One region of the Psychrobacillus sp. FSL H8-0487 genome, then DNA from elsewhere that is predicted to be linked to it. Evidence: riboswitches for the same ligand, from Rfam matches in the RefSeq annotation. Region 1 holds a riboswitch; each other region holds the start of a gene.
The links. A riboswitch is a leader RNA that binds a small molecule or an ion and turns the genes downstream of it on or off. The one in region 1 is predicted to bind lysine.
Positions count from the first base shown of each region.

Region 2: it holds a riboswitch for lysine, as region 1 does, so the genes downstream of both, MHI47_RS13715 (Na+/H+ antiporter NhaC family protein) here and MHI47_RS19255 (transporter substrate-binding domain-containing protein) in region 1, are expected to answer to the same signal.
Region 3: it holds a riboswitch for lysine, as region 1 does, so the genes downstream of both, MHI47_RS12415 (aspartate kinase) here and MHI47_RS19255 (transporter substrate-binding domain-containing protein) in region 1, are expected to answer to the same signal.
Region 4: it holds a riboswitch for lysine, as region 1 does, so the genes downstream of both, dapA (4-hydroxy-tetrahydrodipicolinate synthase) here and MHI47_RS19255 (transporter substrate-binding domain-containing protein) in region 1, are expected to answer to the same signal.

Region 1 is NZ_JBBOZA010000001.1:3,758,650-3,760,857, reverse strand. It holds gene MHI47_RS19260 (purine-cytosine permease family protein) at 1-252, opposite strand, end outside; lysine riboswitch at 442-625, shown strand; gene MHI47_RS19255 (transporter substrate-binding domain-containing protein) at 750-1,595, shown strand; gene MHI47_RS19250 (amino acid ABC transporter permease) at 1,725-2,208, shown strand, end outside.
Region 2 is NZ_JBBOZA010000001.1:2,676,814-2,679,021, forward strand. It holds gene MHI47_RS13715 (Na+/H+ antiporter NhaC family protein) at 1-1,465, opposite strand, end outside; lysine riboswitch at 1,823-2,005, opposite strand; gene yunB (sporulation protein YunB) at 2,054-2,208, opposite strand, start outside.
Region 3 is NZ_JBBOZA010000001.1:2,428,576-2,430,783, reverse strand. It holds gene uvrC (excinuclease ABC subunit UvrC) at 1-1,009, shown strand, start outside; lysine riboswitch at 1,051-1,230, shown strand; gene MHI47_RS12415 (aspartate kinase) at 1,325-2,208, shown strand, end outside.
Region 4 is NZ_JBBOZA010000001.1:3,084,698-3,086,905, reverse strand. It holds gene dapA (4-hydroxy-tetrahydrodipicolinate synthase) at 238-1,125, opposite strand; lysine riboswitch at 1,359-1,538, opposite strand; gene MHI47_RS15820 (DHH family phosphoesterase) at 1,850-2,208, shown strand, end outside.

The sequences.
Region 1 (2,208 bases):
AGCAATGAAGGTTCCTAATATACCGGCAACTACTATTGCGTAAATCGAGGAGATAATAGCATTTAGTGCCCCAAATTGCAGAGCCATTACACTACCCATTTGAAAGTAAAAAATGGCAGTGGCTATGCCGAATGTAATATTGGTTATACTTAACCAACCCATATTTCTTTGGCTACGGGGTACCTTTTCTAATGAATAATCTGAGTCCATTTGTTCTGTTACTTTGTGATCTGTAGTTTGGACAGATCTCATAATATCATTCTCCTTTAAAAAATAATTACCAATGTAAGTAGACACATTAATAACTAAATTCTCATTGTTTTTATATTTCCACCATTAATTATAACATATACCTAGCTAAGTATTAATACTGAGGTAGTTGACAGAAATATATGTGTATTGTAAACTATGAAACATAATTGAATATAACCTCACTTAGTGTAGTGAGGTAGAGGCGCGATATTTAACAGTCCTTAGTGGAGTTTGAGAAGCTACGATGCTAGGGAGAAGGAAATGTCGCCGAAGTTTGTAATATTACTCGTTATTACTTGCTGGGTCTGTAGTTAATAATTGCAGGACTGTCCACTATAAACATCCCGGTTTATAATGGTGTGCTATCTCATTTGGGAAAAGTAGAGGACCTGGGCAACTATACATATTGCGACCTGAGTTCATCTCAGGTCTTTTTTTGTACAAGTTGTCTTTTTTTATAGGCAAGAACATATATTGATAAAAAGGGAGAAATTAGAATGAAAAAAAGATTAGCATTTTTAACGATATTTGTATCTATTACATTGTTATTAGCGGCATGTGGAACGGCTGATAAAGAGACTTCGGGATCTTCAACAGCTAAAGATACGGCTGATACATTTACAGTAGGCTTAGAAGCAGGTTATGCACCTTTTAACTGGACTCAACTAGACGATTCCAATGGTGGAGTGAAGATTGATGGAAACGCAGAGTATGCTGGTGGATATGATGTGGAAATTGCTAAACGTATTGCGGATGGATTAGGAAAGGAACTAGTTATCGTTAAAACAGAGTGGGATGGGCTTGTGCCATCATTGCAATCAGACAAGATTGATGCAATTATAGCGGGAATGTCACCTACAGAAGAGCGTAAAGAAACAATCGACTTTTCGGAAAACTACTATACTTCCAACTTTGTTATGGTAGTGAAAAAAGGTGGAGCTTTTGAAGGGGCTACTTCTATTCAAGACTTTAGTGGTGCTAAAATTACAGGTCAGTTAAATACTTCTCACTATGGTGTAATTGATCAAATCAAAGATGTGCAAAAACAACCAGCATCTGATAATTTCTCTGCAATGCGTGTAGCATTAGAATCTGGAGTTATTGATGGTTATGTGTCTGAACGTCCAGAAGGAATTAGTGCTTCTTCCGCTAATGCCAACTTTGCAATGGTTGAATTTACGGATGGATTTAAAGCGGCAGAAGAGGATACAGCAGTAGCAGTAGGCTTGAAAAAAGATAGTAATTTAACAGAAGATATTAATAAAATTTTAGCGGAAATTTCTGAAGAAGAAAGACAAGAAATTATGGATGCTGCTATCAATAACCAACCAGCGGCAGAATAAGGGTGAAGTGATACCGGCTGCATCTTTTTGCAGTCGGTTTTTATATGGAATATATGCTTTCTAATTATTAACTATCTAGCTCCAGACGCCAGCAGCGTCTGCGGCTTTTCTAAGAAAGGAGGGAAATGTATGAGCATTGAATATATTATTTCGATGATTACTAATAACTGGCCGATGTTCCTTCGTGGAGCAGGAATGACATTATTAATATCAATTATTGGTACAATTTTTGGTGCAGTTATTGGCTTGCTAGCAGGGGTTATTCGTACAATTCCTAAACCTGAAAGAAAAATGAAACGTATTTTGTTAAAAGTAGTAAATCTAATACTTTCTGCATATATTGAGTTTTTTAGAGGAACTCCGATGATCGTACAGGCCATGGTAATATTCTATGGATCTGCGCTTGCTTTTGGGATAGATATGGACCGTACAACAGCAGCAATATTCATCGTTTCGATCAACACGGGTGCATATATGGCAGAAATTGTACGGGGCGGTGTTATTTCCATTGATAAGGGGCAATTCGAAGCTGCACAAGCAATTGGTATGAATCATGTTCAAACAATGTGGAGTGTTGTTCTACCTCAAGTCATCCGAAATATTTTACCAGCAA
Region 2 (2,208 bases), 1.1 Mb from region 1:
GACCTAATACTAAATAGCCAATTGCAGCAATGACTGCACTAATAATGGCATATGGTAACTGAGTCATTACGTGATCGATTACATTAACTCCTGCACCAGTCGCTGACATAATTGTAGTGTCTGAAATAGGCGAACAATGGTCTCCAAAAACAGCTCCCGCTAAAACGGCCGCTAAAACAGGGAGTAATAACTCTGGCTCTACTACCATGATGATACTTGCACCAATTGGTAATAGTATCCCAAATGATCCCCATGAAGATCCAGTTGCGAAAGCCATAAAAGCTGTTAAAACAAACAGTAAGACTGGAATAACCCCTGCCGGAATATTATTATCTGTAACGAGATGAGCTAAATACTCACCAGTTCCTAAAGCTGTTATTAAAAATGAAAGGGACCAAGCAAATATTAAAATGCAAATAGCAGGTAACATTGAATTTATACCAGAAATAATTCCTTTCCCCAGTAAGCCCAAATTAGCATCTTTGTTTTTCTTGAATTGACGCGTATACAATAGTACAGCTAAAATACTCGATACCATCCCACCTATAAATAGAGAGAGCGGAACATCTGTATTTTCAAAAATAACAAATATGTCCATTACTTTTCCTGAAGCCTGATAGCCTGTCCAAAACATTGCAAAAAGAGTTACTACTATTAATGATACAATTGGAAGGATTAGATCCTTTACTTTACCAAAATTATTTTCCGGGAAATTACCTTGTAAATCACCTGGATTTGATTTATTTGGATCAAAAAGGACACCAGTTTCTCTTGCAAGTGTTTCATGTTTTTTCATCTCACCTAAATCATTGTCTGTCCATGCTGTAAAAAATACCATTGCAAGCGCAGCAATGACATAGAAATTCATCGGTGCCATTAACATAAACGCTTGCAGTGGAGTATAGTCTGTTACAGCATGGGTAGCAAAGATAACACCAAGCTGACTTATTAGAAACGCACCCCAACTAGAAACGGGAGAAACTACACAAACAGGTGCAGATGTAGAATCGATAAAATAAGCTAGCTTTGCACGAGAAACACGATGAGTGTCAGTAATTGGACGAGCAATCTGTCCTACAGCAAGTGCATTAAAATAATCGTCTACGAAAATAATAATACCTAAAAAAGCTGTAAGGAGTTTAGATCCGCGATTTGTTTTAATACGTTTAACTGCCCATGCAGCAAATGCAGTACTTCCTCCTGACAGACTAACAATCGCAGTAACCACCCCAAGCAACAATATAAACAATAATATATAAATATTATACATATTCAATCCATTATCCCAAAATGACGTGATAAAGGAATCCCAAAGAATGATCAATGAATCAATCGGCGAAAAGCTTTCTACTAACAAAGCCGCTGAAACAATCCCGACTCCTAGTGATAGTAAAACTCTTTTCGTCACAAGTACCATTACAATCGCTAGTAATGGCGGTAAAATTGAAAAAATCGTATTTTCCATCATAATTTCCTCCTAATAATGAAATGCATAAGCGCCTATGTAAGCCCCGACTAGCGTTGGAAGACTGACGGTAAAGGCGTACTTTGCCTTAACCATCAGGCTGAAACGACTCGAGGGGCTAGGCGCTGAAGCTAGACAATATGAAATGCATAAGTGCCTACTTCAATGTAGGCAGTCTGAATTCGCGACATCCTATCGCAACGACTGCATGACCTACACCTTATATATCCCAAGACTCGATGGGATATGAGCTGACACTAACGAAAATGAACAAGTGCATTATGCCTTAGAATATAAAAAAGCCAACCTAATATAAATATAGGTTGGCTTTTAGATAAAATTTCAAGCAAAAATTTTATACTTTGTAGCTCTCCATTTATACATATGTATAAATGACAGTGTTATTTTTGTTCAAAATAACCCCAACTAGATTTGACTTGACGGTCAACATCTAATTTCGGCATAACTTCCTTTCGTTTACAATCACAGTTGTCATTCTCCTGTAAACTACTCTTTTGCTATGCGGCCTCTACCTATTCTTATTCATTTCCACTAGTATAGCAGTAAAAACAATATTCTTAAGGATTTTTATTTTTCAGGTAATGGCAATGGTACTTCTATTGATGGAGCAGCGTCCCCGTCTCCTCCTGTGTAAATGTAAGGAACCTGGCCTTGCACGATTCCCATTGCCACAGGTATACTCTGTTCCACCGTACTCATCTTACTTGCCAGAGGAACTATTA
Region 3 (2,208 bases), 1.3 Mb from region 1:
ATTTTTTATCCGACAAGGAAAGCTTATCGAAAGAGATGTGTCATTATTTCCGATCTTCCGGGATCCAGAAGAGGAATTCATCACATTTTTAGGTCAGTTCTATGCGAAGCCAGAGCATATTAAACCAAAAGAAATTTATGTTCCATTAACTACGGATCTTGACTTAGCTTCAAATCTTCTAGAAATGAAAGTTTTCGTTCCACAACGAGGCACAAAGAAAAATCTAGTCGAGTTAGCAGAAAAAAATGCAAAAATAGCTCTAACGGAGAAATTTCATTTAATCGAAAGACAAGAAGAGAGAACGATTGGGGCAGTTGAACAGCTTGGTGATTCCATGGGGATTGCACCTCCAATGCGTATAGAAGCTTTCGATAACTCGCATATTCATGGTACAGATGCTGTATCTGCAATGGTTGTATTTATTGATGGTAGATCAAGCAAAAAAGATTATCGTAAATACAAGACAAAAACGGCTGCCAAACATGATGATTATGGTGCTATGCGTGAAGTTGTACGGCGAAGATATACAAGAGTCTTGAAGGAGAATTTACCACTACCCGATTTAGTAATCATTGATGGTGGAAAAGGGCAAATAGAGGCAGCGCGTGAAATTATTGAGGATGAATTAGGACTTGATATACCGATTGCAGGGCTTGCAAAGGACGGCAAGCATCAGACTTCTCAACTTATTTATGGTGACCCTTTGGAGATAATTCCAATGAAGCGTACGAGCGAAGGTTTTTATTTGCTCCAACGAATTCAGGATGAAGTCCATCGTTTTGCTATATCATTCCATAGACAACAGCGTGGAAAGCATACAATTGCATCTTCTCTAGATGGTATTGAAGGGATTGGTCCTCAAAGGAAAAAATTATTACTAAAACAATTTGGTTCTTTAAAGAAAATACAAGCTGCTAGCAAAGAAGAGTTAATGGCTGCAGGATTACCGAGTAAGCAAGCAGATTTAGTGATTGACCATTATCAGAAAAATGTATTGTCTTCTGAATAATCATATGTTATGGTTGTAACAATTTAATATTCACTATTATAAGTGAAGATAGAGGTGCGATTAGACATCAGTACTCAGCAGGAGGAAGGAAAGTTCCTAGAATAGCTGAAGAAAGGGTTTTTCGCCGAAACATAGAATAGCTTTTCCTATTCTGTTGTTGGTTCTGCATTTAATAGATGTAGGATTGTCAGAATTTGATATTCTGGAGGGCTATCTCACATGGACAGATTTTTTGGACCGTGTATGAGACAATGCTTTTCACAATATGTGAAAAGCATTTTTTAATCCTTTCAGTTAATAAGGGAGCGGATGATCATGACTAAAATTGTAATGAAATTTGGCGGTACTTCGGTTGAATCAACTGAAAAGATTACAGATGTTGCTAATCGGGTAAAAGGTGAAAAAGAAAATGGTCATGATATTGTGGTTGTTGTATCCGCAATGGGTAAAGCGACAGATGAATTATCAAAATTGGCTTTCGAATTAGCAGATTCACCGTCCAAACGTGAAATGGACATGCTTTTATCTTCTGGGGAGCAAGTTACAATGGCATTGCTTTCTCTCAAGTTAAACGCAATTGGAGTAGAAGCCATTTCTCTCACAGGTGCCCAGGCAGGTCTGATAACAGATAGTGTACATAGAAATGCAAAAGTAATGAAAATGGATCCTTCAAAAGTTGATGGATTACTTGCAGCAAATAAAGTAGTTATTGTAGCTGGTTTCCAAGGAATATCTGAAGCAGGAGAGATTACTACACTTGGCAGAGGAGGATCTGATACAACTGCTGTAGCTATTGCTGCTTCTATTGAAGCGGAAATTTGCGATATTTATACAGATGTAGACGGTATTTACACGTCTGATCCTCGCTATATTGAAAGTGCGCGTAAACTGGAACAGCTTGAATATGACGAAATGTTAGAACTCGCTAATTTAGGTGCGGGAGTATTACATCCACGTGCAGTTGAATTTGCTAAAAATTATAAGGTTCCATTAAGAGTGCGCCCGAGCTTTAAAGATGGAGAAGGAACGATTTTGAAGGAGGAAGTAGATGTGGAAAATAATTTAGTGGTTCGTGGAGTGGCATTTGAATCAGATATCGTCCGATTGACTATAGAATATGAAGTACCTTTTAATGGTTCCCTCGCTTCTATTTTTACGACTTTAGCAGCAAATCATATAAACGTAGATATTATTGTACA
Region 4 (2,208 bases), 670 kb from region 1:
CTGAAAGGATGATTAGAAGTGGAAATATATCCTGTTGCGGCAGTAAATCATGGCAGTCCGCGAGTAATCAGAGAGGGAGCGCGAGTATTCCATTCTTCTCCGCGAGTATTCCATTCTTCTCCGCGAGTAAGCATTGGTCGATAGCGAGTATTCACCCATCGACCGCGAGTATATGATCTTTCATGTCCACGAATTAAAGGGAAAAGAGCGAATTCCAGTAGTTGGAATTCGCTCTTTTTAAGACTTTACGCCTTCTGGTAGTGTAGTTAATACTTCCTTTAAAGTAGTAAGCTCCTCAGCATTTAAAGGAACCATAGGTAGGCGAACTCCACCCACTGGAACACCTTTTAAATTCAATGCTGTTTTAACAGGTGTAGGATTTGGAGCTGCAAATAATGCTTTCATGACAGGCAATAGTCTGCGATGATCCATTGCAGCTTCTCTTACATTGCCATTATTAAACTTTGCGATCATTGCTTGCATTTCATTTCCTATAATATGCGAAGCTACGGAAATAACACCCGTTCCACCAATTGATAGCACCGGAATTGTTAAACCGTCATCGCCACTATACAGCGAAAAGTCCTCACGAGTATTACTAATAATTTCAGACATAGTATCCAAATTGCCGCCAGCTTCTTTGATAGCAACGATATTTGGAATCTCTGAAAGTCGGATGATGGTATCTAATGACATGTTGACCACGCTTCGACCTGGAATATTGTATAGCATAATCGGCAATGATGTTGTTGCAGCAATTGTTTGGAAGTGTTGGTACAAGCCTTCTTGAGATGGTTTGTTATAATAAGGAACAACAAGCATAATACCATCGACACCAGCATCAGTAGCCTGTTTTGTTAAATTGATAGAAGCTTTTGTGCTATATGAGCCGGTTCCAGCAATAACTGGCACTCTACCATTTACAACTTCAACTGTAAATTTAAACAGCTGTACTTTTTCTTCATCAGTTAACGTCGGAGACTCTCCGGTTGTTCCAGACACAACCAAACCTTGTGTTCCATTGGAGATTAAGTAATTTATTAAGTTTCTTGTAGCTGGAAAGTCTATATCCTCATTATGATCAAAAGGAGTAACCATAGCCGTTAATATTTGTCCAAAATTCATAACTTCTCCACATCCTATAATTTATTATTAAAAATTCAGGGAGAAGGGCTTCATCAATTACACTTCGGTGTAATTGTGTCCAGATTTTGAATTGCGCTAGCGCAATTAACTCCAAAGTCTGTGACATCCACCGGAGGCTTAACTTGAGATTTGTTTGGTAGTCAAGTTAAGTAAACGCGAAAAAGCAACAACGAGGGCTCGTTGTTGCAGTAGAAATAGAGTAATATTTCTGTGCGTAAGATAGCCCTCCATATAGTCTCCTATATGACAATTCAGTGTTTGTTCAACAGCTGAACCAGCTTCAAGAAAAATGAGATTCTTTCAACTTCGGCAAATTCCCCTTTCCACAAATGTCCTAGGATCTCATTATCCTCTAATTGTGTACTAATGGTTTTTGCGCCTCTATCCTTACTTCAAATATAATTGAAATAAGAGAATATTTAATTATTAAAATAATACATGACTTTTAATACTATTGCAACAGTTTACCTGTAAAATAAATATTAAGTAGTAAAATCCGTCAAAGTTGATCTTCACTCCAGGTGGACGCTTTCCGCGGATATGGCTTCACTCCTCATCACTGGAGTCGCCACCTTGCGCTACAATCAACGGAGTCCAATTTTATATTGATATAAGTAATTTGAAATTGACCCAAATAACTTTTAAGTTAGTTCTATTAATAAGTTTAATATGTAAAAACCATACTATATAAGAGGTGAAGAGAATGTATAAATTATTGTCCCATAATGATTTAGATGGTGTCGGATGTGGTATTTTAGCAAAGCTAGCATTTGGTGAGAATGTAAAGGTGCGCTATAATTCGATTTCATCTCTTAATCGGGAGATTGAATATTTTTTAGAAAATGATGAACCTGATACATTTTTATTCGTAACGGATTTGACGCCGAACGGGGATAATGAAAAAAGATTAAATGATTTTTACAATGCAAATGGGAAGGTACAACTAATCGATCATCATAAATCAGCGTTGCACTTTAATGATTATGAATGGGGATATATTTTAGTGGAAGATCAGGAAGGCAAATTAACTTCTGCTACATCCTTATTATATGAGTACCTTGT